2 regions of the Streptomyces sp. NBC_01723 genome follow, and region 2 is predicted to be linked to the other one. Evidence: riboswitches for the same ligand, from Rfam matches in the RefSeq annotation. Region 2 holds a riboswitch; the other holds the start of a gene.

Region 1 (3,677 bases), 180 kb from region 2:
CGCCGTACTCGGCGTGCTCGGTCTGATCGCCTCCGTGGTGATCATCGCGATCGGTGCGTCCATCCTCAACTCGGACGAGTTCAAGGACTTCGACGACTGCGTCCAGCACGCCGACTCGCAGAGCGAACGGGACGCCTGCGCCGAGGACTTCGAGCAGGACGTGAACAACTGACGCGGCCCGCTCGCGACGTGGCCCCGGCGCGTCAGCGCGGCCGCTCGGTCGGGAGGTCGCTCGGACGCTCGCCGGGCACGAACGTCACCTGGGGCGCGCCCGTACGCGGATGCACGCTCTCCCCTCCCACGACCCCGTACACGTCGGCGAGCAGCGACGGCGTGAGCACCTCGGCCGGCGGGCCCGAGGCCGCGACCTCCCCCTCGCGCAGGACGTGGGGGCGGTCGCAGCAGTACGCGGCCAGGTTGAGGTCGTGCGGGGCGAGCAGCACGGTCGCCGACAGCCGGCGCAGCACGTCGAGGACGTCCAGCTGATGGCGGACGGCGAGTTGGTGGTCGCCTCGTCGAGGACCAGCAGGGCGGGCCGCTGGGCGAGAGCGCGGGCGATGAGGACCCGCCGGCGCTCGCCGCCGGAGAGCCGGTCGAAGGGACGGTCGGCCAGCCGGTCGGCGTCGACCACGGCCAGGGCGTGGTCGATGACGGCGGCGTCCTCCGCCGTGTCGCCGGCCGGCATCCGCTTGTGCGGCGTCCGGCCCATGGCCACGACCTCCCGGACGGCGAGGTCGAAGTCCGTGGCCGAGTTCTGCACCACGGCCGCCACCGTGCGCGTGAGTCGCCGCGCGGGCATCGACCAGGTGTCGGCGCCGTCGACGCGGACCGTACCGGTGTCCGGGCGCAGGACGCGGTAGACGGCCCTCAGCAGGCTGGACTTGCCGCTGCCGTTGGGACCGACCAGGCCGATCACCTCGCCCGCCGAGGCGGTCGGCGAGACGTCGCGCACCAGGTGGCGTGCTCCGGCGGTGAGGGTGACGCCCTCGACGGACAGGTCGGTCGCGGCGCGTCGCCTCCTCACCGGCCGGCGGCAGGTTGAGGTTGCGGGCCTGCACCAGGAGCACGCCGATGCCCAGCAGCACCGCCAGTTCCGGCAGCCACAGGGTCTCCCAGTTGACGCCGCCGAGACCGCCCAGGGTCCGGGCGAGCACCGCCCGGGCCTCGTCGCCGTGGTCGGTGGTGAGCAGCAGCAGGTCGAGGACGGCGGTGAGCACCGCCGCGACCGCCACCCCGGACAGGACCAGGCGCGTCGAGGTGATGCGCCCCGGTGCGGGCGGTGGCGTGCACGATCACCAGCGCGCCGGGGGCGCCGGCGAACGCGGCGGCCGACAGCGACAGGGGGCCGAGGACGCCGACGCCGAAGACGATGACCGAGACCGCGCCGAGGGAGGCGCCGGAGGAGACGCCGAGCAGGTACGGCTCGGCGAGCGGGTTGCGGACCAGCGCCTGAAGGGCGGAGCGGGGCCCCGCTGACAGCTCCGGGGCCGGGATGCGAGGATGCCCGGAGCAATTGGGCGACGGCGGCCCGAGGAAGCCGGTGCGAATCCGGCGCGGTCCCGCCACTGTGATCGGCGAGCGAGCCCCCACACGACCACTGCCCGCACCGGGTGGGAAGGGGTGGGGCGAGCGACGACCCGAGAGCCAGGAGACTCACGCGGTCGCCTCCTCGACGGACCACCGGGGCGGATCTCCCCGGGGAGAGGGACGATGCCGTATGCCCGCCCACGCCGGCCCGGCCGGGGCGACGCCCGGCGCACCCGCGGACCCGACGCCCTCGCGCGTCGTCGTCTGCCGGGACTGCTGCTGCGGCACCCCGAAGATCATCGGCGTCGATCACGCGGCGCAGACGACGCGTCTGCGGGCCCGGGTGCCCGTGCGGGTGTCGGACTGCCTCGACGTGTGCGAACAGGCCAACGTGATCGTCGTCCAGCCCTCCGCGGCGGGCCGCGCCGCCGGCGCCCGTCCCGTCTGGCTCGGACTGGTCAACGACCCCGACGCCACCGAGGACATCGCCGACTGGGTCCGCGCCGGCGGCCCAGGTGTCGCACCGCGGCCCGACATCCTCGACCTGTACGCCATCACGCCCCCGCGACGCGGCCCGGCCTCCTGACTCGGCGCTCACGAGGAGCACCCGGTGTCCGGAAACGTTCAGATGCCGCCCGCCGACGTCACCGCCCTCGAGGGCTTCTCCGTCCTGCGCGTCGGGGGTGGAGATGCCGACCGGCATCCGGTCGGCCCCTCCTACGCGCGGGGTTCACCGACCTCGCCGAGGCCGTCGCGCACCGCCACCGCGCGCCGGAAGCGCGGATCGGCGTGTCCATCGCCCGCCTCGGTCACGCGGCACGCCTCTGGTCGCCCGCCCTGGCCTGCGTGTTCCTGCACGGCATCGTCCTCGACCACCGGACCGGATCTCACGTTCCGGCGCGCACTTGCTGCCTCTACTACCGCGCGCCGAACGGCTCGAAGCGCGGCGACTGCTGTCCGGCGGGGTAGCGGGGGCGGTCACGGGCCGTCGGTGTCCAGCGGGTTCAGGGACTGTTCGGTCCAGATGACCTTGCCCTGCGCGTGATACCGGGTGCCCCAGCGCGTGGCGCACTGGGCGACGAGGAACAGGCCGCGGCCTCCCTCGTCGGTGGTGGCGGCCATGCGCAGGTGGGGTGCCGTGCTGCTGCCGTCGGAGACCTCGCAGATCAGGTTGCGGTCGAGCAGCAGCCGGACGCGCACCGGTTCGGCCGCGTGCCGGATGGCGTTGGTGACCAGCTCGCTGAGGATCAGCTCGGTGGTGAACGCCGTCTCCTCGAGGCCCCACTCGCTGAGTCGGCGCGTCGCGTCGGCCCGGACGCCGGCGACGGCCGCGGGGTCACGCGGCACGTGCCACTCGGCGACCCGGTCGGCGGGGAAGGCCCGGGTCCGGGCCACCAGCAGGACGATGTCGTCGTCGGGGCGGTCGGGGAGCAGCGCGTCCAGCAGCACGGCACAGGTCTCGTCCGGCGTCCGGTCCGCGCCGGCGAGCCGCCTGCGGAGCTGGTCGAGGCCCGCCTCGATGTCCCGGCCCCGGTCCGTCACCAGCCCGTTGGTGAACAGGACGAGCCGGCTGCCCTCGGGGAGCCGGAACTCGGCCGGGGTGAAGGGCAGGCCGCCGAGGCCCAGCGGAGGGCCGGGCGGCAGCTCGGGGAAGTCCACGCTGCCGTCCGGGCGGACGACGGCCGGCGGCGGGTGCCCGGCGCGGGCCATGGTGCAGTCACCGGAGACCGGGTCGTACACGGCGTAGAGACAGGTGGCACCGACGATGTCCGAACCGCTGCTCGTCTCGGCGCGGTCCCGGTCGAGGCCGGTCACCAGTTCGTCGAGGTGGCCGAGGAGCTCGTCGGGAGCCATGTCCAGGCCGGCGAAGTTCTGCACGGCGGTCCGCAGCCGGCCCATGGTGGCCGCGGCGTGCAGACCGTGACCGGCGACGTCGCCCACCACGAGGGCGACCCGCGCGCCGGACAGCGGGATCACGTCGAACCAGTCGCCGCCCACGCCCGCCTGCGCCGGCAGGTAGCGGTAGGCGATGTCGAGGGCGTTCTGCACCGGCAGTCCGTGCGGCAGCAGGCTGCGCTGCAGAGCCACCGCGACGGTGTGCTCGCGGTGGTAGCGCCTCGCGTTGTCGATGGCGACCGCGGCTCGCGACG
Region 2 (3,677 bases):
GAGCCCCTCGGCGTCGATGTCGCCGAGCCAGAGCCGGTAGGTGCGCGGCTGGAAGTCGAAGTGCCCGGCGAACGCCCGCTGGTACAGCTCGTGCACCCGGACACGGTCCGCCTCCGTCGCGCAGGCGCGCACGCTCACCCCGGCCGGTGCCCGCGGCGGCAGGTCGGCCGCCGGGTCCACCGCCCGGCGCAGGACGTGGTGGGACCGGACGACCCGCCATCCCCGTTCCGCGAGGAGCGCGGTGTCGGTCGTGGGCCGGGCGTTGAGGTGCAGGTGGACGACGGCCCGAGCGGCCCCGTTGGCCCGTGCCTTGGCGAGGGCGCGGTCCTCCATGGCGGCCAGCAGCCGCAGGCCGGTGCCCTGGTGGCCGGGGAGCACGTAGTGGTCGATGTCCACGCGCTCGCCGCCGGACTCGTCCCACAGCAGCCCGTACGCCACGAGCAGGCCGCCGTCGAAGGCGAGCCACGAGTCCCGGGTCAGATCCGTCCCGGGATGCTTCAGGTCGGCCTCGACGGTGTGCTGGTCGGTCTCGGGGCGGCCGATCTCGATCCGGTCGATCTCGTTGAGGAGCTGGGTGATGGCGGGCGCGTCGGCAAGGGTGGCCGGCCGCAGGTCGGCGGTGGACATGAGAGCAGAATCGGGGGCGTCGGCGGGTACCCGCAACGGAATTTCCGCCCCTCCACACCGCCGAGGGCCCGCCCCGGACGCGGACCGGCGCGATTGGTGGACGTAGGTCCGCGAACCGCGGGCATACGGGTGTCCTGAGGACCTTCTCCGTCGCCGACCACGGGAGTCTCCTGTGACACCGAGCCTGCGCACCGCACGCGGGTGCCGTGCCGCCGCCGTTCTCCTGCTCGCCGCCGCCTGGTACGGGGGCAGCCACCACCCCTGGCTCGCCCTGCCCGGTCTGTACGCCGCGGGGGTCATGGCCTGGTGCGCGGCCCGGGAGGGAGCCGAGCACCGGCGCCGGACCGTCCTGGCGCGCCGGGCCGAGATCCTGGCCCGCCCGCCTCACCGGCAGCCGGTCCCCCTCGCCCCCTGCTGCGCCTTCTGGCGGCACTCCGACGGCGCCGTGCACGGCCCGGAGTGCACCCGACCCGCCGCCGCCCGCGTCGCCCTGGGCGCCGACTGCTGCGAGGTGTGGTGGACCTCGCTGGGCTCGGCGCACGACACGGCCTGCCCGCGGCGCGCCGACACGCCGGAGCGGGACCGGAACACCTGGGCCCAGCAGTAGTCCGCCGGCGGCGTGTCCCGTCGCACCGTCCGCATGCCGGACGGGACCGGCCGGTCCCGGGGCCGGCCCCGGTAGGGTGAACGGTGCAGCTGGTTCGCCCCGTCCGCCAGGCGGGATGCGTCGCAAGAGGGAACCCGGTGGGAATCCGGGACTGCCCCGCAGCGGTGAGTGGGAACGACCGCCGTCATACGCACTGGGTCCGGTGAGAGGGACCTGGGAAGCGACGGCCAGTAGGTGTCCTTCCGGAGGACGTGCCCGCGAGTCCGAAGACCTGCCAACTGCCCGCGTACGGACGACTCGTGCGCGGACATCCCGGTGACCTCGTGGGCGGGTCGGCGTACACACCTGGCGGACGACGGCGCCCCGCGCGGTTCGTGCCGCCGGGTTCCCGTCACCCTTCGCGCTCTCGTCCCGTCGCCGGGATCTCAGGGATTCGTCTCGCGAAGGAGATCTCCGTGAACCGTACGTCCGCCCCCGTGCACGCCACCGTGTACGGCTATCCGCGCCAGGGCCCCGACCGGGAACTGAAGAAGGCCGTCGAGGGCTACTGGAAGGGCCGCGTCACCGCCGACGCCCTCCACGCCACCGCCGCCGGGCTGCGCGCCGGCAACTGGCGTCAGCTCGTCGAGGCCGGTGTCGACGAGGTGCCCACCGGCGACTTCTCGTACTACGACCACGTGCTGGACACCTCCGTCATGGTCGGCGCCGTCCCCGCGCGGCACCGGGACGCCGTGGCCGCCGACGCGCTCGACGGGTACTTCGCCATGGCGCGCGGCACCCAGGACGTGGCGCCGCTGGAGATGACCAAGTGGTTCGACACCAACTACCACTACCTCGTGCCGGAGTTGGGTCCGGACACGGTGTTCACCGCCGACTCGGGCAAGCAGGTCTCGGAGCTGCGGGAGGCACTCGCGCTGGGTCTGGCGGCCCGCCCGGTGCTCGTCGGCCCGGTCACCTACCTGCTCCTCGCCAAGCCGGCGCCCGGCGCCCCCGCCGACTTCGAGCCCCTCACCCTCCTCGACCGACTGCTGCCGGTGTACGCGGGGGTCCTCGCCGACCTGCGCACGGCCGGCGCGGAGTGGGTGCAGCTCGACGAGCCGGCCCTGGTCCAGGACCGCACGCCGGCCGAACTCAACGCCGCCGCCCGCGCCTACCGTGATCTGGGCGCCCTCACCGACCGGCCCCGGCTGCTGGTCGCCTCGTACTTCGACCGCCTGGGCGACGCCCTGCCGGTCCTGGCCAAGGCGCCGGTCGAGGGACTGGCGCTGGACTTCACCGAGGCCGCCGCGGCCAACCTGGAGGACCTGGCCGGCGTGGGCGGTCTGCCCGGCAAGCGCCTGGTCGCGGGTATCGTCAACGGCCGCAACATCTGGGTGAACGACCTGTCCCGCTCCCTGGCCACGCTCGGCACCCTGCTCGGTCTGGCCGACCGCGTGGACGTGTCGGCCTCCTGCTCCCTGCTGCACGTGCCGCTGGACACGGCGGCGGAGCGGGACATCGAGCCGCAGATCCTGCGCTGGCTCGCCTTCGCCCGGCAGAAGACGGCGGAGACCGTCACCCTCGCCAAGGGCCTGGCCCGAGGCACGGGCGCGATCGCCGCCGAACTCGCCGCGAACCGCGCCGACCTGGCCTCCCGCGCGGGCTCCCCCATCACCCGGGACCCCGCCGTCCGCGCCCGCACCGGCGCGGTCACCGAGGCCGACGCGCGCCGCTCCCAGCCGTACCCCGAACGCGCCGCCGCCCAGCGGGCGCACCTGCGGCTGCCGCCGCTGCCGACGACCACCATCGGCTCCTTCCCGCAGACCGGCGAGCTGCGCACGGCCCGCGCCGACCTGAGGGCCGGGCGGATCGACACGGAGGGCTACGAGGAGCGCATCCGGGCGGAGATCCGGGAGGTCGTCGACTTCCAGGAGAAGACCGGCCTGGACGTGCTGGTGCACGGCGAGCCCGAGCGCAACGACATGGTCCAGTACTTCGCCGAGCGGCTGACGGGGTATCTGGCCACCCGGCACGGCTGGGTGCAGTCCTACGGCACCCGCTACGTCCGTCCGCCCGTGCTGGCCGGTGACGTCTCGCGCCCGGAGCCGATGACCGTGCGCTGGACGACGTACGCCCAGTCCCTCACCGGCCGCCCGGTCAAGGGCATGCTCACGGGTCCGGTCACCATGCTGGCCTGGTCCTTCGTCCGCGACGACCAGCCCCTCGCGGACACCGCCCGCCAGGTCGCCCTCGCCCTGCGCGACGAGGTGGCCGACCTGGAGGCCGCGGGGACCTCCGTGATCCAGGTCGACGAACCCGCGCTGCGCGAGACCCTGCCGCTGCGGTCGGCCGGCCGGCCCGCCTATCTGGAGTGGGCCACCGCGGCCTTCCGGCTCAGCACCGGCGGGGTGCGTCCCGACACTCAGATCCACACCCACATGTGCTACGCCGAGTTCGGTGACGT

Evidence for each region. Region 2 has a riboswitch for cobalamin ahead of metE (5-methyltetrahydropteroyltriglutamate--homocysteine S-methyltransferase). Riboswitches for the same ligand answer to the same signal wherever they lie in the genome.
Region 1: another riboswitch for cobalamin. It lies ahead of OIE75_RS01670 ((2Fe-2S) ferredoxin domain-containing protein); the one in region 2 lies ahead of metE (5-methyltetrahydropteroyltriglutamate--homocysteine S-methyltransferase).

Annotation. Positions count from the first base shown of each region.
Region 1 is NZ_CP109171.1:364,705-368,381, reverse strand. Features, by position in the region: gene OIE75_RS01685 (DUF4190 domain-containing protein) at 1-172, shown strand, start outside; partial or broken gene OIE75_RS01680 (ABC transporter ATP-binding protein) at 257-913, opposite strand; partial or broken gene OIE75_RS01675 (iron chelate uptake ABC transporter family permease subunit) at 1,014-1,461, opposite strand; cobalamin riboswitch at 1,532-1,654, shown strand; gene OIE75_RS01670 ((2Fe-2S) ferredoxin domain-containing protein) at 1,718-2,113, shown strand; gene OIE75_RS01665 (hypothetical protein) at 2,245-2,385, opposite strand; gene OIE75_RS01660 (SpoIIE family protein phosphatase) at 2,506-3,677, opposite strand, start outside.
Region 2 is NZ_CP109171.1:540,699-544,375, forward strand. Features, by position in the region: gene OIE75_RS02475 (GNAT family N-acetyltransferase) at 1-627, opposite strand, end outside; gene OIE75_RS02480 (hypothetical protein) at 800-1,234, shown strand; cobalamin riboswitch at 1,308-1,527, shown strand; gene metE (5-methyltetrahydropteroyltriglutamate--homocysteine S-methyltransferase) at 1,690-3,677, shown strand, end outside.